3 regions of the Hungatella sp. SL.1.14 genome follow, and region 1 is predicted to be linked to each of the others. Evidence: predicted binding sites of a transcription regulator. Region 1 holds the regulator's gene; each other region holds the start of a gene.
What was found. Region 1 encodes NrdR, which represses ribonucleotide reductase genes. Its sites were predicted from a motif close to CACAANATNTTGTG; they were not measured.
Positions count from the first base shown of each region.

Region 2: NE473_RS22075 (ribonucleoside-diphosphate reductase subunit alpha) is a predicted target of NrdR. The motif match lies at 1,383-1,396, and genes of this name have one in related genera.
Region 3: NE473_RS19340 (ribonucleoside triphosphate reductase) is a predicted target of NrdR. The motif match lies at 3,812-3,825, and genes of this name have one in related genera.

Region 1 covers NZ_JANFYJ010000015.1:139,236-146,098, forward strand. The annotation lists gene NE473_RS16970 (response regulator) at 1-221, opposite strand, end outside; gene efp (elongation factor P) at 491-1,048, opposite strand; gene aroQ (type II 3-dehydroquinate dehydratase) at 1,168-1,599, opposite strand; gene NE473_RS16985 (shikimate kinase) at 1,596-2,108, opposite strand; gene aroE (shikimate dehydrogenase) at 2,105-2,977, opposite strand; gene NE473_RS16995 (YqeG family HAD IIIA-type phosphatase) at 2,958-3,485, opposite strand; gene nrdR (transcriptional regulator NrdR) at 3,494-3,946, opposite strand; gene NE473_RS17005 (PRC-barrel domain-containing protein) at 4,130-4,390, opposite strand; gene NE473_RS17010 (DUF975 family protein) at 4,454-5,281, opposite strand; gene NE473_RS17015 (DUF4190 domain-containing protein) at 5,281-5,904, opposite strand; gene NE473_RS17020 (MetQ/NlpA family ABC transporter substrate-binding protein) at 6,142-6,863, opposite strand, start outside.
Region 2 covers NZ_JANFYJ010000023.1:12,478-19,340, reverse strand. The annotation lists gene NE473_RS22075 (ribonucleoside-diphosphate reductase subunit alpha) at 1-1,285, opposite strand, end outside; gene NE473_RS22070 (N-acetylmuramoyl-L-alanine amidase family protein) at 1,562-2,437, shown strand; gene tyrS (tyrosine--tRNA ligase) at 2,589-3,812, opposite strand; T-box leader at 3,870-4,149, opposite strand; gene NE473_RS22060 (DHHW family protein) at 4,224-5,411, opposite strand; gene NE473_RS22055 (MBOAT family O-acyltransferase) at 5,444-6,847, opposite strand; gene NE473_RS22050 (DUF4358 domain-containing protein) at 6,850-6,863, opposite strand, start outside.
Region 3 covers NZ_JANFYJ010000019.1:2,462-9,324, reverse strand. The annotation lists gene NE473_RS19350 (sodium-dependent transporter) at 1-146, opposite strand, end outside; gene NE473_RS19345 (DUF7916 family protein) at 294-1,220, opposite strand; gene NE473_RS19340 (ribonucleoside triphosphate reductase) at 1,336-3,699, opposite strand; gene hflX (GTPase HflX) at 3,959-5,206, opposite strand; gene NE473_RS19330 (tetratricopeptide repeat protein) at 5,286-6,089, opposite strand; gene NE473_RS19325 (dUTP diphosphatase) at 6,113-6,550, opposite strand; gene scpB (SMC-Scp complex subunit ScpB) at 6,547-6,863, opposite strand, start outside.

The sequences.
Region 1 (6,863 bases):
TGATTAAACTGAAACGTCTCCTTCGCCAGTTCCAGACCATCCTTATAAGGCATCTTCACATCCGTAAAAAGAATATCCACCGGATGCTCTTTCAAATACTCCAGCGCCTTCTGCCCGTTCTGCGCCTCCACCACCGTAAGCGGCAGCTTATATTTTTCGATCAGGAACCGGATTCCATCCCGTTCCTGAGCCTCGTCATCCACCAGCAAAATCCGAAACATATAGTCCTCCCTTTCCCCATCACTCTTTCTTATCAGCTTACCGCGCGATTGCCCACTTTGTCAATGGTTTCACTCTGTGTAACAGGAACACTTTCCAGTTACACAAAAAGACGGTAAAAGAGAGCGGCAAATCCTGGCCTCCAGGCCAGCATTTATCAGTCTCTTTTACCGTCTTTTCCCTGCATTCACGCCGTCGGGACCATAATCCCTCAAATCCCGCTCCGGTCATCCGGGAAACCGGCTTACCGGGCGGGCAGCGCATCATGTTCTTATACTCTGGATAAATACTCTCCAGTACGCGTATCAATCTTAATCTTATCGCCCTGATCCACAAACAGAGGAACGTAAACGACAGCTCCGGTCTCAACGGTAGCAGGTTTCGTAGCGCCCTGTGCCGTATCGCCCTTAAAGCCTGGCTCTGTATCTGTGATCTCCAGTTCTACGAATAACGGAGGCTCAACAGAGAATACCTTTCCGTTATAAGAACAAACCTTTAAGATATCGTTTTCCTTCACGAACTTTAACGCGTCACCGATTACTTCCGGGCTCAGTGCGATCTGCTCATAAGTGTTTGTATCCATGAAGTTATGAAGATCTCCATCCGCATATAAATACTGCATGTCCACTCTGTCGATTCTCGCTGCCGGGAACTTCTCTGTAGGACGGAACGTACGCTCCACTACACCGCCGTTTACAACGTCTTTAATTTTAGTTCTTACAAATGCAGCACCCTTACCAGGTTTTACATGCTGGAACTCCATAATCTGATAAACATTACCGTCAATCTCTAATGTGATACCGTTTCTAAAATCACCCGCTGATATCATAAATGATATTCCTCCTTGAAATTCTCTTAATCCTTTTTATTCTATACTATAATAATCCCTTTTTCAACTCTTTTTTTCAAATTCTGTATACATGACGCCGGCCGCACCTGTCGGCCGGTCTATTCACGGCCGGTCAGATAGTCCATGGCCAGGGCGTATCCCTTCAGTCCCAGTCCCACCACCTGGCCGTCGCAGACAGGTGCCGTAACGGATGTATGCCTGAATTCTTCCCTTTTATGCACATTGGAGATATGTACCTCAACCTTGGGAATCTCCACCGATGAAAGGGCGTCTCTCAGAGCGTAGCTGTAATGCGTAAACGCCCCCGGATTGATGATGATCCCTTCTGTCCCGTTGTAGTAAGCCTCCTGAATCTTATCGATTAAGCCGCCCTCATAGTTGCTCTGGTAAATATCCAGCTCATGGCCTTCTCTTTCCGCCTTCTCCTTCATCATACGTACCAGATATCCGTAATCCTCCGTGCCGTATACCCCTTTTTCCCTGATTCCCAGAAAATTCAGATTCGGTCCGTTTAACAGAAGTAACTTCATTCAAATCCCATCCTTTCTTCCAGCTCCGCCACAATCTCATCGACGGTTCTGTCATTCACATCCACGATCATTTCTGCCGCCTCCCGGTATATGGGACCGCGGACCGCAAGGAACTCTTTCACACGCTGTGTCACGTCTCCGCCCTGCAGCAGCGGCCTTGTCGTATCCCCCTTCAGCCGTTTTAACACGGTCTCCGGATTCACCTCCAGATAAACCACCGTTCCAAGCTGTTTTAACAGCTTCCGGTTCTCTTCCCGCAGAGGAAGCCCGCCTCCCACGGAAATGACCTTTTCCTGCGTATCGGAAAGCAGCGCCTGAAGGACCGCCGTCTCTGTCTTCCGAAACTCTTCCTCGCCCTTTCTGGCAAATATCTCCGAGATCGTCATGCCGGCTCGCTCCTCGATCAGCCAGTCTGTATCCACCATGGGGAGTCCGTGTTTCTTCCCGTACCGCTCTCCTACAGTCGTCTTCCCGGCCCCCATGAAGCCGATCAAAATCACATTCCTCATCGCGCTGCCTCCAGTTCTTCCCGCATCATGACTCGTGCGCCGTCGATGATGTCTCTGGTAAACACGGTCTTCGGACTCCACAGCTCATATGCAATCACGCCCTGGTAGATCAGCATGTCCAGCCCCCCGACGGCCTTGCCTCCGGCCGCTCTGACGTATTTCATGAATTTTGTCTCCATCGGCGTGTACACAATATCCACTGCCGTGTCGATCTTTCTATAAAATTCTTCGTCCTCCACCGGAGCATGGTCCACATTGGGATGCATCCCCACACTGGTTGTCTGAACCGCCAGATAAGAGCTGCCTTCCAGCCTTCCGTAATCCGCCAGCGCCATGGGAATCATCACCCGGCGGCCGTACCGCTCATTGATGATCTCCGAAAGTGCTTCCGCCTTCTCCACGCTCCGGTTCAGAGCGTAAATCACAGCCGCGCCCTCTTTCGCCAGCACACAGGCTGCCGCCCTGGCCGCTCCCCCCGCACCGAACAGAATGCAGGAGCGGTCACGGATTTCGATTCCCGCCTCCGTCATGGCCCGTTTCAGTCCTGCCGCATCCGTATTATATCCCCTGTAACCGCCCTCTGTCCGTACCAGCGTATTGACGGCGCCGATGGCCTTTGCATCCTCATCGATCTCCGCAAGATATTTCATGACCTCCTGCTTATGAGGAACCGTAACGTTTAAACCGGTAAAATTGAGAGCATAAGCCCCCTTCACCGCCGCTTCCACGCAGCCCGGCTCTACCTTGAGAGGGATATAGGCAAGATCGGTTCCCGTCTGTTCCGAATAATAATTATGCATAAGCGGCGACATGGAGTGCTCCACCGGATACGCCATGACCCCGCAAACTTTACTTTTTCCGCTTATCATACTGTCTCCTCTTTTTGTCCCTGCGATAAAAAAATAAGATGAGGGCTTCCGGATACCGCTTTAATACAATCTGAATCTCTTCTCTGGGATTGATCGGCTTCACCAGAAAGCTCTTAATTCCCGTCCGTTTGGCTCCATATACGTCGGTAAACAGCTGGTCTCCCACAAAGATCGTGCTTTGTAAGCCTGTCCCCATCAGTTCCATGGCCTTCTTATAATTCTTCACGCCCGGCTTCCCGCCCTTATAGATATAGTTAGAGCCGCCGACAGCTTCTGCAAAAGCTGCCACCCGCGGCTCTTTGTTATTGGAAAGCAGGCAGGTGTCCATGCCCAGTGCCCGCAGATAAGAGAATAAGTTCTTTGCCCTCTCATCCGCCGGCGCATCATGGGGCACCAGGGTGTTGTCTACATCAAAAATTACGCCTCTGACTCCTTCTTTATAAAGAGCATCATACGGAATATCATACGCAGAGGCCACGTCTTCATCCGGATAAAATCTGTTAAACATACCTCGTCCTACTTTTTCAATAATTTTCCGATCTCTTCCATAAACGTGTTCACATCCTTGAACTCACGATATACGGAGGCGAAACGGACATAGGCCACCTCATCGACCTCCTGCAGCTTTTTCATCACAAGCTCTCCGATCGTAGCGCTGGAGACTTCCTTTTCTTCCATATTAAAAATCTGCGTCTCGATCTCATCCACCATGGAATCAATCTGCTGGGAAGAAACGGGACGTTTGTGGCAGGAATGAAGGATTCCCTTTTCCAGTTTGGAGCGTTCGTAGACTTCCCTGGAATCGTCCTTCTTAATTACCATCAGCGGCAGAGTCTCCAGTTTTTCATACGTTGTAAATCTCTTTCCGCACTTCTCGCACTGCCTGCGGCGTCTGATGGAGCTGTTGTCATCTGCCGGTCTTGAATCAATGACCTTTGTGTCTGCTTCATTACAAAATGGACATTTCACGTCGCTATCCTCCTGTTGGCGATTCCCCGCTCCTTCACTGCAAAGCGGAGGAATCCACTGTTTTTTTGTACAGAATACGGGAGCCGCAAAACAGAATACACAGTTTTCCCGGCTCCGGATCCCTTACTTTTTAATTATGTATATCATACCCCACAATCCATAGATTCGCAAGCACAACTTATACTATATCTTGCATTTTTCCTCAGTTTTTTCCAGATCTACTTTCACCAGGATGATGTCACGCCCTACCTGACAGATGTCACTGTAAGGAATGATGTACTCCTTTTCTCTGACCAGAAATCCGCAGAAGCAGCCCGGTCCGGGAACGATAATCGCCAGGAGACAGCCCGTATCCATATCAAAATCCACATCACCCACATAACCGAGGCGTTTACAGTCACAGATATTAATCACTTCTTTTTGTTTGAGATCTGAAATGCGCATAGCCTGCACCTTCTATATTCCTTAGTGTATTCTATGCGCATTTCCTGTGTGTGATACAATTTGTTACTCTGTCACGTTCTCGTAGAAGCCGCTGCTGCCGTCATAAAACGGTTCCTGATCATAACAGGCCTCTTCCTGCCTCCGTCCGGCATTGATATCGAGATAGAAGTGAATCATGGTCGTTTCCATATACGGTAAAATCCACAAAAATCCAATTCCAAAGGATCCTGCCCCCAGTAAATACATTCCGATAAAACTGAGATCGAGATAAAACAGGCGTCCCTTATTCCCCTTCATCAGAGCCGCGCTCTCCCGCAGACAGCTGATCACCGTTCGCTCAGGGTCCTCCATCAGGAGGTAGCCCGCCATCTTGAAGTACAGCGAATACACGACAATTCCGATGAGCTGCAGCAGATACATCAGAAACTGAAGCGCCATCAGGATGGGAATATATCCTGTAATACGCGCGGAGAAACTCACCACAAAGTATGGAATCCCCGCAGCCATGCCGAATGCCATATTAATAAAATATAAGCCTAAAAACCGCTGGGGTCTGTGGGTAAACGCAAACAGCATGTCCCCCAGTGCAAACGGCCGGCCTGTACTCATATGATAGAACATTCTCCGGATTCCGGCCATCACAAGATAAATCAGAAGGATGGCGATAAAATAGATCACCAGCATCATGACCAGTGAGCGCGTCATACTGCTTCGAATGTAGCCTGCTCCGCCAATTATCGAAAAGGTACCGGCCATCGATACACCGATAAAAACCATGCAAATAACGATCAGAAAGACGTCCACAATCAGCATGGCTCCCACAGCCGTCCCATAGTTGCCCGAGAGCGTCAGCTTCGCGCGTTTTTTAAGATCCGACGATGTTGTCTTCATTAATATACACCTCCTGACAGAAGGGATGAGCTCATGATTCCAAATACAAATATCAAAGCCATGGCCGCCAGAAACAGCCCGATCACCGAGGTGATAAGACCCGCCCTGGCGTATCCCTCCATCGTGTCCCCTGCCTTCGACAACAGCGCAAATAAAATTCCCAGACTGCCAAAAATCAGCCCGCCGTAACAGCAGCAGGAGGTAACGATCCCGATAATCCCCATGATAAGAGAGGCCAATGCCATGCTGCTCTGTCTCTGCGGCTGCTTATATCCTGAATTTACCGCCTGCCGGTATTCGTCCCGGTAATATCCGGTTTGCTGCTGGTATCCGTTCTGTCCGTATTCGTTCTGATAATTCTCTTCCTGCCGATATTCGGCCTGATAGTTTTCTTCCTGCTGATATCCGGCCTGCGTCCATTCCTCAGGCTGTCTGCTGTATTGATCCGGATACCGATCCATTTCATCGAATCCCTGCCCGATTCCGCCGCCTGATTCTTCGCAGCGGTCCGCGGCTGCTCCGCCAGCGGCTGCCGGCTTTTCTCCCATGGCCGCCGGTTCCTCATGCACTGATTCCCGCTCGGAATCAGGACCATCGTATTCGTACTGCCTGTCGTCTTCCATATCCTGCCTCCCATTCCTCCTGTTTGTAACTATGTATATATTTACCTATTATACAATACGAATCACTATCTGTAAAATTAAGTTTTTCTTGCCAAATCGTCCCAAATAAAATCGAGTTCCCGAATCTGTACACAAAAAAGGAAACAGATTGTTTTATCCTGATCTGTTCCCTTTTTTTGTACCATATTCATTTTTATCCGAAACGGTATGATATACAGCAGAATTTTCCTGTTTCGTTTAGAATAACGGAACTACGGCACCCTGATACGTATCTTCAATATACTGTTTCACTGTCTCGCTCGTCAGCGCATCGATCAGAGCCAGAGTTGCGTCGGATTTCTCCTCTCCTTTGCGAACCGCTACGACATTTCCGTAGGTGGTTGCTGCGATCGACTGGGAGTCTTCGGTTGCCAGCGCATCCGATACCTTTAAGCCTGCCTCAATGGCGTAGTTGCCGTTGATTACGGCGATGTCCACATCACCCAGAGAACGCGGAAGCTGTGCAGCCTCGATCTCCATGATCTTTAAGTTCTTATCGTTCTTTACGATATCGTTCTTTGTCGCTTCCAGGCCAACGCCTTCCTTTAACTCGATCAGACCGTTGTCGGCCAGCAGCAGAAGCGCTCTCGCCTCGTTGGATACGTCGTTTGGTACCGCAACCTGTGCTCCGTCGGCCAAGTCTGCCAGGGAAGCGGTCTTTCCGGCATAGATTCCAAATGGCTCATAGTGGATCGCACCTGCGGATACAAGATCTGTGCCGTTTTCCTGGTTGAACTGCTCTAAGTATGGGAAATGCTGGAAATAGTTGGCATCCAGGTCACCGGACTCCAGCGCCAGATTCGGCTGTACGTAATCGGTATACTCCTTGATTACCAGATCGTATCCCTTCTCTTTTAAAATGTCCTTTGCCGCCTTTAAAATCTCTGCATGGGGCGCCGGTGAAGCTCCAACTACCAGCT
Region 2 (6,863 bases), on a different contig from region 1:
CTGCCGGAAATACGTCATGCGCCTTCATACGATCGTCTCCATTGTTGGTGCGCAGTGCCAGGAATTCCGGAAGATCCTTATGCCATGCATCCAGATATACGGCCACTGCCCCCTGGCGCACGCCCAGCTGGTCCACCGCCACCGCAGTATCATTCGCCAGCTTGATCCAGCGTATCACACCTCCGGCCGCGCCTTTGAAGCCCCGAATCGCACTTCCCGCGGCTCTGACTTTACCGAAATACAGCCCCATGCCGCCGCCGAACTTGCTGACCTTTGCAAAGCTGTCAATACTGCGGTAAATCCCGTCCAGACTGTCCGGAACCGTATCGATAAAGCAGGAGGACAGCTGATGGTACGGCTTTCTCGCGTTGGAAAGGGTCGGCGTCGCCATGGTAACCTTAAGCGTGCTCAGCATATCGTAAAAACGTCTCACCCATTCCAGACGGTCGTTCTTTTCCAGCATGGCCAGATGCAGGGCGATGCCCAGAAACATTTCCTGGGGGGATTCTAACGGGACGTTCTCCCGGCTGCGGATCACATATCGGGAGAGTAGCAGCTCCAGACCGGAATACGTAAACAGCTGATCCCGTGTGCCGTCCAGAAAGCCCTCACACGTCTCGATCTCTTCCCTGGTATAATGCTCCAGAATATAGTCGCCGTAAAGCTGCCCGGCAGTCAGAAAATACAGCTTATCGTAAAAGCTGCTGATCTGATACTTCGCCTCCATGGATCTTAATTTCTTCCTGAAGCGGACCATTAAAAGGCGGGCTGCAATATACTCCCAGTCCGGCGCTTCCTGAGTGGTCAGTTCCACGGCGGCCTGAATTAAGGCGGACAGCTTCTCCGCCTCCGTCATCCCCTGTTTATAGAAGGCTGAAAACTTCATAAACAGGTGCTCCAGCCGATATGCAGTGCCGGTCCACTTTTTCTGAATCTCCTTTAAAACGGCTTCCATATCGGGAACATCAGGAAAATACCGGACCAGATCCTGTCTCACACCGCGCTCCTTACTCCGCTCATTCCGATAAAGGATGAAACTCTTAAGCGCCTCGTAGCATCCGGCTTCCATCAGAGACTGCTCCACCATGTCCTGAATCTGTTCTACGCTGAGAGGACTCCCATCCTTCACCGCGCCATCCACTTTCTCTTCCACCAGGCTCATGATCCTGTCCATCCGCTCCCTTCCAGGCTCCTGATTCACACTGGCAAACGCACACAGGATGGCACTCTTTATCTTTCCGCACTCGTATGCTTCCGGCTGACCGTTTCTTTTTCTGATATCCATTTCTTTTCCCGCCATTCTCCAAAGTTTTATCATTTTATTTCGTTTTTTCAACAATCAGTATTAATAACTGTTATCAATGCTCACCAAATGATAATACCACAAGATATAGTTTATTACAAGATTGCGATCGCAAAATCTTTGATTTTTTTACCATTCCATTTCCCCTTTATCATTGTAAGTATTTGTAAACCTTTCTTAATTTTCATTTTTCTTCCAACCTGCTATAATCTAATTGGCAGCAATCGAAAAACACAACGAATTTAATGGAGGTCTTCAATGAAAAAATTAACCGGAAGTCTGCTTCTCTCACTTTTATGCGTCACAGCCGTCTTCGCCTCTGGATTTGCGTTCCGATCAAAGGCGGATACAGGTACGGCTCCTTCTTCCGTCAGGATCTATGGAACGGTAAATCAGACCAGCAACGGCCGACTGTCCATTACCCGCCAGGACGGAGATTTTGCAGGACAGGAGTTTATCATCAATGTATCAGAAGAAACCAGAATTTTGGACGCAGTAAACGGATATCCCGTCTCACTTGATGCACTGACAAGCGGTGAAACCATTTACGCCTATATCAGTCCGGCCATGACGTTAAGTCTTCCGCCGATGTCCCATGGAGAGATGATTCTCTGCAGCATCCCGGCCGACTTCAAAGTCCCGGACTATATTACAGTCGATGCGTTAACGGTTGCCGGCGACGGCGTTTCCGGTACCATCAAGGCGGATAACCAAACGACCTATACCGTTCAGTCCGACACACAGATTCTCCCTTATCTCACGAGAAATATCGTCACCCTGCAGGACCTGGTAAAAGGCAGGAAATGTCTCGTCTGGACACAGTCCGGTTCCAATACTGCATATAAAATCGTAGCCTTTGCCGGCTCAGCCGGTACAGACGGCACAGGTGACGTGCTGTTACCTCGCGGCTGGTCTTCCAGGGACGGAAGCTGGTATTACTATGACAGTACCGGAAGCCTCCACAAAGGCTGGTTAAACGACAGCGGCGACTGGTATTACTTAAATCCGGAAACCGGCGTCATGCAGACAGGTTTCCTCACGCTTGACGGAAAAACCTACTACTTACAGGAAAACGGAAAAATGCTGACCAGGGCGAAGACCTTCACCCCGGATGCAGACGGCGTTCTTCATTAAGATATACGTACCACTCAGCACAGACAGCTGAAAACCGGAAAACAGAGGGAAGCGGTAAACGCCACAAGCATTTACCGCTTCCCTCTGTATCTTACATACCTTACAGATTCTTATGGAGCTGCAGCTCCATAAAGCGTCCCATTTCCCGGTTCTATTTTGCAATTACCTTCACAAATTTCTTTTTACCGCGCTTCACTACGACGCCTTCTCCCTGCAGACTCTCTTTTGTAAATACAGCCTTCACATCATTGACTGCATTGCCGTCAACAGATACGCCGCCCTGTTCCACATTGCGTCTCGCCTCGGAACGGGAACCGGCAAGGCCGGATTTATGAAGAATATCCAGAATATCGATGGTTCCGTCTCTGAAAGCCTCATCCGTCAGTTCACAGGTTGGCATATCAGCCGCATTCCCGCCGGTAAACAGCTCACGGGCGCTCTTCTGAGATTTTTCCGCCTCTTCCTCGCCGTGAACCAGTTTTGTCAGCTCGTAAGCCAGGATTTCCTTTGCCTGATTTAACTGGCTTCCCTCCCACTGATCCATCTCATTGATCTGCTCAATCGGCAGGAAGGTCAGCATGCGGAGACATTTTAAGACATCTGCGTCTCCTACATTTCTCCAGTACTGATAGAAGTCAAACGGCGTGGTCTTGTTTGGATCGAGCCATACTGCACCGGACTGCGTCTTGCCCATCTTCTTGCCCTCGGAGTTGAGAAGCAGGGTGATGGTCATGGCGTGGGCATCTTTTCCCAGTTTCCGGCGGATCAGCTCTGTGCCGCCCAGCATGTTGCTCCACTGATCGTCGCCGCCGAACTGCATATTACAGCCGTAACGCTTAAACAGCTCATAGAAATCGTAGCTCTGCATGATCATGTAGTTGAACTCCAGGAAGCTTAAGCCTTTCTCCATACGCTGCTTATAGCACTCCGCCCTCAGCATGTTGTTGACGGAGAAATGTGTTCCTACCTCACGCAGAAAATCGACGTAGTTCAAATCCAGCAGCCAGTCTGCATTGTTGACCATCATGGCCTTTCCTTCAGAAAAATCGATAAAACGGCTCATCTGCTTCTTGAAACAGTCACAGTTGTGCTGAATCGTCTCCACAGTCATCATCTGGCGTAAATCACTGCGCCCTGACGGATCGCCGATCATTCCGGTACCGCCTCCGATCAGCGCGATCGGTTTATTTCCAGCCTCCTGTAAACGCTTCATCAGGCAAAGCGCCATAAAATGTCCTACGTGAAGGCTGTCCGCGGTTGGATCAAAGCCGATATAGAATACAGCTTTCCCTTCATTGATCATTTTACTGATCTCTTCTTCATTCGTCACCTGGGCAATGAGGCCGCGGGCTTTCAGTTCTTCGTATGCTGTCATAATTGTTTTCTCCTTTTCCTGTAATTATTTTGTGATACAAAAAAAGTCCCATCCTGTTCAAAGGACGAGACTGTAATCCCGTGTTACCACCTTAATTTATAAACGGCTCACGCCGTTTACCTTTTCAAGTACGATTCTTATACTCTAGCACGATAACGTGTGCAGGAATCCGTCACAGTCTACTCACCGGTCCACAGGACCTTAAGTCCTTTTTCCATCGGCTTTCAGTGTGAAGCTCAAAGATGTATTCATAATCCGCTTTCCACGCGCCTCTCATCGGCCGGCTGCTTTCTGTGTGCTTTTGCGTATTATTACTTGTTCTTATCAACGCCTGTTTAAACTTATGAAGTTATTGATTAGTATATGAGGTTTCGATTTATTTGTCAAGAGCCTAATTTTATTTCCGGCCCGCTATCTGTCATAAACCAGCTTTGACACCGATTTCTCTTTTGCGAATCCCGGAATCTGATACAGCACCAGAACGTCCGTAATCTCCTGTTCCTCCATCCACTCCTTCAAATTCAGGTTCAGATACCGCAGATCCGCCATATAAACGGTTCCGAAATGATTGGCGGCAAACACCGCGAAGCTGTGGGCATAGGAGTCTTTGATCATGAGCAGTTTCTTCTCCTTCTGATCTCCCGTGATACTCCTGTTTTCGATTTTGGTTATGGCATGATTGCCGTCGAGGTACACGGCGTATTTGTCCTTCCCCTCCAACGCACCGGGAAAGTAAAGGGAATCGTATTCTTTCGGCTCGCCATCGAAGGATACCCGGTAATCCTTTTCTTCCTTCGGCTGCCACACTTCAATGGTGTCGTACCGCCACGGAACATTGAGTTTAGAATATACCGTCCCGTGAAACTCGCTGTTTACCGTCTGAATATCAAACAGCTCTTCCGTCCACGGAGTAAGCCCCACGGACTCCGCCCACAGCCGGTATCCCAGATATGCTCCTCTGGCTGTCCAGTGATGGTCCGTACGGTAATACAGCGCTTCTTCCCGATACCGTTTTAAATATTCTTCTGCCGGAAGCACCGTCTCCCGGGAACCTCCCGCTTCCTTTAAGCTTCTGCACAGCATCCCGGTCACCCGGCCCTGATCGTAGGGTGCAGCGAGAAACGGCAGGCGTTCTGTGATGATCTGAGACGCAGACGGTACCAGCATCACCCTGACATGATCCTTCCCCAGAGATTTCTCTGCGGCCCCCGTAAATGCGGCCAGCTTTCCGATATTTTTATTCAGCTGCTCCCCTTCCAGGTCCTCTGTGTCAAACTTCTCAATCAGATATCCGTCTTTTCCGAAATACACGCCGTTTACATCTTCCTGCAGGGCAAGACGTTCTGTCGTGACCTTCATTCCGATCCAGACGTTTCTACCCGGGAACTGATCGCTCAAGTACTGCTCGTACTTCTCTCCATAGCTTCCATTCAGCAGGGATTTCACCGAAAATTCCGGTTTTTTCTGCAAATACCGGTTCTCCGAATCGGAAAAAGCCTTCTGCGGTGTGACGATACTCAACAGCGACAGCACTCCCAAAAAGCCCAGAAACAGGAATGTCACTCCTCTGCCTCTGCCACTGTGTTTTTCTTTCTCCATAGTTCTCCTTATTACCAGCCTTTCGCCTTCTTCTAAAACCTGAAATACAGGAACGGATTATAGCTGGCATCTACCAGAAATGCCACAGACAGCACGAGAACAACAGCTACAAACAGAAGCTCCGCCGTCTCCCTCACCCGTCCCTTCATCTTCCTGCACAGAGTGCCCGGCAGCGGTGTGGAGCCCAGAACAGACGCCGCGATAAGAGGCAGACTGGTCACCAGCAAATACCACGTTCTCCGGCTTGTAAAGGCAATGCCTCCGGCACCGGCCATCTGCATCAGATACCGAAGCCCACCGCCCATATCTTCATGCGCGAACAGGACCCATCCGAGAAAAACAAAAATCATGGCGTATGCGCTTCTGACCGGGGAGGGCAGTTTCTCCAGATACGGTTTTAACAGCAGCTTCTCAAGCAGCAGAAGCACGCCGAAGTAAAGCCCCCAAAGGAGATAATTCCACGCCGCTCCGTGCCAGATTCCCGTAAGCAGCCAGACGATCAGAATGTTCCGTATCTGCACCGCCGCGCCCTTCCGGTTGCCGCCCAACGGAATGTACACGTATTCCTTAAACCATGTGCTTAAGGTAATATGCCACCTGCGCCAGAAATCCGTGATGCTTTTCGCTGTGTAGGGATAACGGAAATTCTCCGGAAAATGAAAGCCCATCATCGCTCCCAGTCCCATGGCCATATCCGAATAGCCGGAAAAATCAAAGTAAATCTGCATGCCAAACGCCAGAATCCCCAGCCACATCATCAAAACGGTACGCTCGGCATCCGGAACGCCCGAAATCTGTGTCCACAGAGCCCCCGTGGTATTGGCAATCAGCACCTTCTTGCCCAGACCCACGGTAAACAGAAACACTCCCCTGGAAAATCCGGCGAAGTTCTCAGTCCGCTCCCGCAGTTCCTCTGCAATGGTGTGATACCGCACGATCGGCCCGGCGATCAGCTGGGGAAACATGGAGACATAGGCTCCGAAATCAATGATATTCTTCTGTGGAGCGGCCTCTTTCCGGTAAATATCGATGGTATACGACATGGTCTGAAACGTATAAAAGGAAATACCGATCGGAAGCGCCAGCCCCGGCAGGGGAAGCGGGATCCCTAAAAGCCGCCCCACGGTCTCCATCAGGAAATCCGCGTATTTAAAAACTCCTAAAAGTCCCAGATTGATGATGACGGAGGAGGCCACACAGAGCCTGGCCCGCTGCTGTTTTCCCTCCTCCATAAAACGCCATACCAGCCGCCCATGGATGTAATCGACCAGAGTGGAAAACAGCAGCAAAGAGATATACACCGGTTCTCCCCAGCCATAAAAAATGAGGCTCCCAAGGAACAGAACCCCATTGCGGTACCTCCTGGGAGCGACAAAATACACAATCAACAGAACCGGCAGAAACCGGAATAAGAATAACAGGCTGGAAAATACCATGTTTACCCCTCAAAAA
Region 3 (6,863 bases), on a different contig from region 1:
AAAAATACCGCGTAAATTAATACGAATGCCGCGCCGCCGTACTGACCTACGATGTATGGAAAACGCCATACATTGCCGAGTCCGATTGCGCATCCCGCTGAAATTAGAATAAAACCCAGCCGGGATGAAAATTTCTCTCTCCCCATACTCTTTCTCTCCTGGTTGATTAGATTCGAACCGCCGAACCGGTCAAAATCTGCTTCCTTCTGACTGGAACGGCAAAGATTCTGTACCATTATAGCACAGAATCTCTGTTGTGGCTACTTCATATTATACTGTATCCATTACCGTCCCTAACGCCTGATGGAAGCCGCCATCCGATGGTATGTGTGTCTCACGCCGCGGATTACTTTTCCATATTCCAGGATATTTTCCGGAAGCGCCATACCGCCGTATCCGGCATCTCCCAGGTGATGCATATCCGTTCCGGTCATCTTGCACATCAGCGCAATCTCCCGGATTGTGGCCGTGTCCGAGCCCTCCTGGGACGTCCCTACAGCGGTCAGGGTCAGCGCTCCCAGCTCATGTGCAAAGGAGACAAGCCCTCTGATATATTCCATGGTAATTCCCGGAACCGTTCCCGGAGCCGGCATCAGGATCACATCGGCGCCCGCTTCGCGAAACTGCTTTACATCCTCCCGCGTAATGATCTTCTCCCCGGCCTCTGACAGAATTCCTGCCGCATGCATCTTTCCGGCCACCAGGACAACGGCATCCCCAAACTCCTTCCGGTACAGCGCCAGCGTCTCTGCGATGGCCCGGTTGGTGACACCGACCCCCGGATTTCCCGTCAGGACGATGAAATCGACTCCCATGGCAACTGCCTTTTTCCCATTTTCCAGCGTTCCCAGACGGCCTCCCGTGATCCCCCACATGGCATCTGCTTCCACCGCACTCTCGACGCCCTGTTCCTTTGGCTCTAAATTGATGCCCACCGGCCGCCCGGTCAGCGCCTTCACCTTCCGTATGATGTCCGCTCCATCGACAGGAGGAAGCCCGTGGATTACAGGGTGGTCCACGTCAAAGATATTTAACAGAATCACATCGGCGCCCATAGCCGCGGCCAGCTCTGCATTGCTCACATCTCCCAGCATTGGCTGTGTCGTCCCGATCGTCTCACAGACCAGTACACGGCCCTCGCTGGAGGCAATGGATTCCACCAGTTCTTTCCCATTCATCTTCTCAAAATCCGATGCATTGCAATTTAAAAAGCGCTTCACCGCATATTCTCCTCTCCATATGAAAATGATTTTATAAAAGTACCGCAAAACCACTCATGATCCCGTGATTTTGCGGCACTCTGTCTCTTATTAATCGGATTCTCTCAAGTATGGCTTATGCAATGGTCTCCGCATACTTTCTGATATTAGATGCATTGGCGATCTTCTTCACCTGACCATCCTTGATGACGACCAGAGTCGGCGCCTGCATAATGCCCAGCTGTTCTGCCAGCTCTGCGTTTTCCTCTGCATCCACCACCTCGTAATCCACATCCTTTAAGAACTGCTTCGCCATCTTGCAGTTTGGACACGTCTTGGTCGTGAAAAGGTAGGATCCCGCCGGAATCTCCGCATTATGAACGGCTTCCTTCACGGTCTCCGCTCCCTTGTTTCCCTTCTTTAATACGGAACCGGTAATGTCATAGGTGGTACGGTTCTTATATTCCTGAGTCTTGCCTTCGTTCCAGTTCTGTACCGGTCTGTAGTAGCCGGTGATACGGCTGTAAATCTCAGCACGTTTCCCGCAGATCGGGCAGACGCTGTGCTCTCCGATCAGGTAGCCGTGCTCTGCACAGATCGAATACGTCGGAGACAGCGTATAGTATGGAAGCTTGTAGTTCTCTGCAATGGTGCGTACCAGTCTCGCCGCGGCCGCCCAGTCAGGAAGCTTTTCACCCAGAAAAGCGTGGAACACGGTTCCCGACGTATATAAGGTCTGCAGTTCATCCTGAATATCCAGCGCATCGAATATATCAGCCGTATAATCCACTGGCAGATGAGAACTGTTGGTGTAGTATGGCGTGTCACCCTCGGCTCCTGCCGTCCTGATATCCGGATACTTCTTCCTGTCATGCTTGGCCAGACGGTAGGTCGTGGACTCCGCCGGTGTGGCCTCTAAATTGTATAAGTCGCCGTATTTTTCCTGATAATCGGAAAGGCGCTCTCTCATATGGTTCAATACGTTCTTCGTGAATTCCTGCGTCTTCGTGCTTGTCATATCTTCGCCCAGCCATCCGGCATTTAATCCAACTTCATTCATGCCGATTAAGCCGATGGTGGAGAAATGATTCTCAAAGGTTCCCAAATACCGCTTGGTATAAGGATATAGTCCCTGGTTCAGCAGCTTGGTGATGACCTCCCGCTTCGTCTTTAAGGATCTGGCGGAAACATCCATCATATGATCCAGACGGCTGTAGAAATCGGCTTCGTCCTTTGCCAGATAAGCGATTCTCGGCATATTGATGGTTACAACGCCGACAGATCCGGTACTCTCGCCTGATCCGAAGAATCCGCCCGTCTTCCTGCGCAGCTCACGAAGGTCGAGGCGCAGACGGCAGCACATGCTTCTGACATCGCTGGGTTCCATATCACTGTTGATATAATTGGAGAAGTATGGCGTTCCATACTTGGAAGTCATCTCAAACAACAGCCTGTTATTCTCAGTATCGGACCAGTCAAAATCCTTGGTAATGGAATAGGTCGGAATCGGATACTGGAAGCCGCGGCCATTGGCATCTCCCTCGATCATCGTCTCGATGAAGGCCTTGTTGATCATGTCCATCTCTGCTTTACAGTCTTTGTACTTGAAGTCCGCTTCTTTTCCTCCTATAATGGCCGGAAGCTCTGCCATATCACCCGGTACGGTCCAGTCCAGGGTAATATTGGAGAACGGAGCCTGTGTTCCCCAGCGGCTTGGCGTATTGACACCATAAATGAAGGACTCGATGCACTTCTTTACCTCCGGGTAGGTTAAGTTATCTATCTTTACAAAAGGAGCAAGGTAGGTATCGAAAGAGGAGAATGCCTGGGCTCCTGCCCATTCATTCTGCATAATGCCTAAAAAGTTAACCATCTGGTTGCAGAGCACGGATAAATGCTTTGCAGGGGATGAAGTGATCTTTCCCGGAATGCCGCCCAGGCCTTCCATGAGAAGCTGCTTTAAGGACCAGCCTGCACAGTAGCCTGTCAGCATGGACAGATCGTGGATATGGATGTCTGCGTTCCTGTGGGCATCCGCAATCTCCTGATCGTATATCTCGGACAGCCAGTAGTTGGCCGTAACTGCGCCTGAGTTGCTTAAGATCAGACCGCCTACGGAATATGTAACAGTCGAGTTCTCCTTGACACGCCAGTCTTCCACCTTCACGTAACTGTTTACCACATCCTTGTAGTCCAGGATGGTATTCTTCATATTACGGATTTTTTCTCTCTGTTTTCTGTATAAAATATAGGCCTTTGCCACATCCGTATAACCGGTCTGCTCCAGAACATGCTCAACGCTGTCCTGAATCTGCTCAACCGTTATCTGGCCGTCTCTCATCTTTTCCTGAAAGTCTGCCGTGACACGGAGGGACAACAGCTCCAGAATCTCATTATTATAATCCTTCTTCGTAGCCTTAAATGCCTTCTTTATCGCTTCCGTTATCTTATTCAGACTGAATTCAGCGACCTCCCCATCTCTTTTCAATACTGCTATCATCTATACCTGACTCCTTTCCTTTTACAACCGTGACACCGCCTTAACCGGTGCATTGTTTATTATAGCAGAAGAGAAACGAAAACACAATATCTGGTTTCGCAAAAAACATTAAAACCAGATATTGTGTCTTATTATGTTTTCTTATAAGCTTCAAGTCACTTATCGCAAAACTGCGGACTGTCTGCCAGTATAACACAACTGCCACAGTTTCTCAACCATCATTTCGTCCGATGTGCTTCACAGCCGTACATTTACGCTTTTAAATCAGGTTTGTATACATCTCCGCAGGCACATAGGCGCTGACAAAAATGCCGTCGTCCCGGTACTCTTCCTTCAGAAGCTGTCCGTATTTCCGGATCAGCTGAATCTTTCCGGCTTCCTGATAGGGGTATACCCGCTCCAGGAATACTTTCCGGCTCCTTAATATACTCTCCAGCAGATTGAGGAGCTCATCCAGTCCCTCCCCGGTCTTTGCCGATATCTTCACCTGGTAATCGGAAGATAAATCGCGGGGGATCCTCATCTCACCTGCTGCATCGATCTTATTAAAGACCGTGATCACTTCCTTGTCGTGAACCCCCAAATCCTTCAGCGTCTCATAGACCACATACATCTGCATGTCCATCTGGGGATTGGAGCAGTCCACCACGTGAAGGATGATGTCCGAGTATTTTGCCTCCTCCAGTGTGCTCTTAAACGCCTCAATCAGATTATGGGGCAGCTTCCGGATAAATCCGACCGTGTCGGTCAGAAGAATCTGCTCCCCGCCGGGAAGTTCTAAGTTTCTGGTCGTCGGGTCCAGCGTGGCAAACAGTTTGTCCTCCGCCAGAATTCCGGCGTCCGTAAGCGTATTGAGCAGCGTGGACTTTCCCGCGTTGGTGTAGCCCACAATGGCTGCCACCGGCGTATGATTCCTTGTGCGCTGCTGCCTGGCCACATCCCTGTGGCGCTTCACATCCTCCAGCTCCGCTTTTAGCTGGCCGATCCGGTCGTGAATCAGACGGCGGTCCGCCTCCAGCTTCTTCTCGCCGGGACCTCTCGTTCCGATTCCGCCGCCCAGACGGGAGAGCGAATTTCTCATTCCCACCAGTCTGGCAGCCCGGTACTTTAACTGGGCCAGTTCCACCTGGATCTTGCCTTCCCTGGTGGTCGCCCTGGAGGCAAAAATGTCAAGAATCACCATGGTACGGTCCATAACCTTCGTGTCCAGGGCATCCTCCAGATTCCGAAGCTGTGCGGGGGACAGCTCGTCGTCGCAGACAATACCGGTGGCATTCAGCTCCCAGACACGCTCCTTCACCTCTTCGATCTTTCCCTTGCCCAGATACGTGCCCGGATGAATCCGCTCCCGGTTCTGGATCATCTTATCCACCGTGACGGCTCCCGCCGTCTCTACCAGCTCTTCCAGCTCATCCAAGGAGGAGGCTGCCAGGCTTCCCTCTTCCGTACTCACGGCCACCAGTATGACCCGCTCTTCGATTTCCTTTAACTCCACTAAATCAGCCATTGATCTCCTAATCCATTACCTCATCTTTATTCCAACCCAACCTTTGAGGCTCATATACCACTCAAAATAACACAGCGGCTTATCTGCTTTTTAGAAATTCCAGTTCCCGCGCAGCCTCTTCGTCCGAGCTGTTTCCTGCCACATACTGCTCCATCAGCTCCCGAGCCTTGTCAAAGTCTCCCTTGTACTCGTACGCAACCGCCTGATTATAAATCAGGTCCGGCACTGAGGCGGCGTCCGGCTTTAATAACCCCTGGGCGAAACAGGTAATAGCCGTCTCATAATCCTTTTCCCCAAATTTGCAGAGGCCCATCCGGTTATACAGTTCGGCGCTTTCGATGCCTTCCGCCTTTGCACTCTCATAGAGCGCCATAGCCTCGGCGGCAGCTCCCTGGTTCTCTAACGCCGCTCCGGCCGCGAGAAGCGCCTCCGCCCTGCCCGGAGCATTTTTCTCCGTATCCAGCTCCGAAGCACGCTTATAATCTTCCAGCGCACCGTTTAAATCACCGGTCTGTGCCCTGGATACACAGCGCATGTTCAAATATTCCGGCCGTTCCTGATCCACCTGAATCAGAATCCCGTAGGTATCCGAGGCCGCCTGGTAATCCGCGGCCCGGTATTCGGCTTCCGCCCGGTATTTCAGTACGTCGATATCAAACGCTCCCACCAGTGCGTTGGAGGCGTTAATCGCCTCGTCGAACGAAGCAATCGCACTTTCATAATCCCCAGCATTCAATGCTTCTATTCCTGCATCGCGGTACGTATATTTATTTTCACTTTTCCCGCATCCGACGGTCAGCCCCATGCACAGACCGGCCGTCAGGATCAGCACCTTTATTTTCTTCTTATTATAACCCGTTTTCACTCTGGAATAACTGTTCATATTCAATTCTCCATCCGGGGAGCTTACTGCTTACCGGTACTTCCGTGGCCTCCGCGGTCTTCATGGTCAAGCCTGTCCGTCTCTTCAAAGGACAGCTCCGGCTGGTGCTTCATGATGCGGAACTGGCAGATTCTGTCGTTGACACGGATCACCGTATCACGAAGGGCATAAGCCGGAAAAAACCACTGGTCATTGTCCCCACAGTATGTTTCGTCGATCACTCCCATGCTGTTCGTCTGGATCACACCGTAATTCTTAAACGTACTGCTTCTCGGCACCACATGGGCCTCGTAGCCCTCCGGCAGTTCCATGGCGATTCCAAGAGGAATTAACCGAAACTCTCCGGCCTTTAATGTAATCTCTTCTGCCGCCCGCAAGTCGATCCAGTCGGATTTGCCTCCGACGTAGCATAAACGCTCAATTTTATCTGTAAAGTATTTAATTCTGATCTTTTCTGTCACTGTATGTCCTCCTGGTTATCAGCACTTTTTGGCTGTAGTTCGTTTCTATTATTGTCTGCGGAGCTGGCTTCTGTAAACCCGGCTTCACTCTCCTGTCGGGTCACGGCTGCTTCCTCCGCTCCCGCTCTCATCTCCGCGATGGGAATCTCATCCAGAAGCACCTCATCCTCCGGGAGCAGTTCCCCGCTTCCCTTTAACTCCTCCTCCACCTCCATGCGGATCTCAGCCGCAGTTTCGGGATCGGGAGTCGGAAGGTTCTGAGTCGAACCGATTCCAAACCGGCGCAGGAACTCTTCCGTCGTTGCAAACAGCG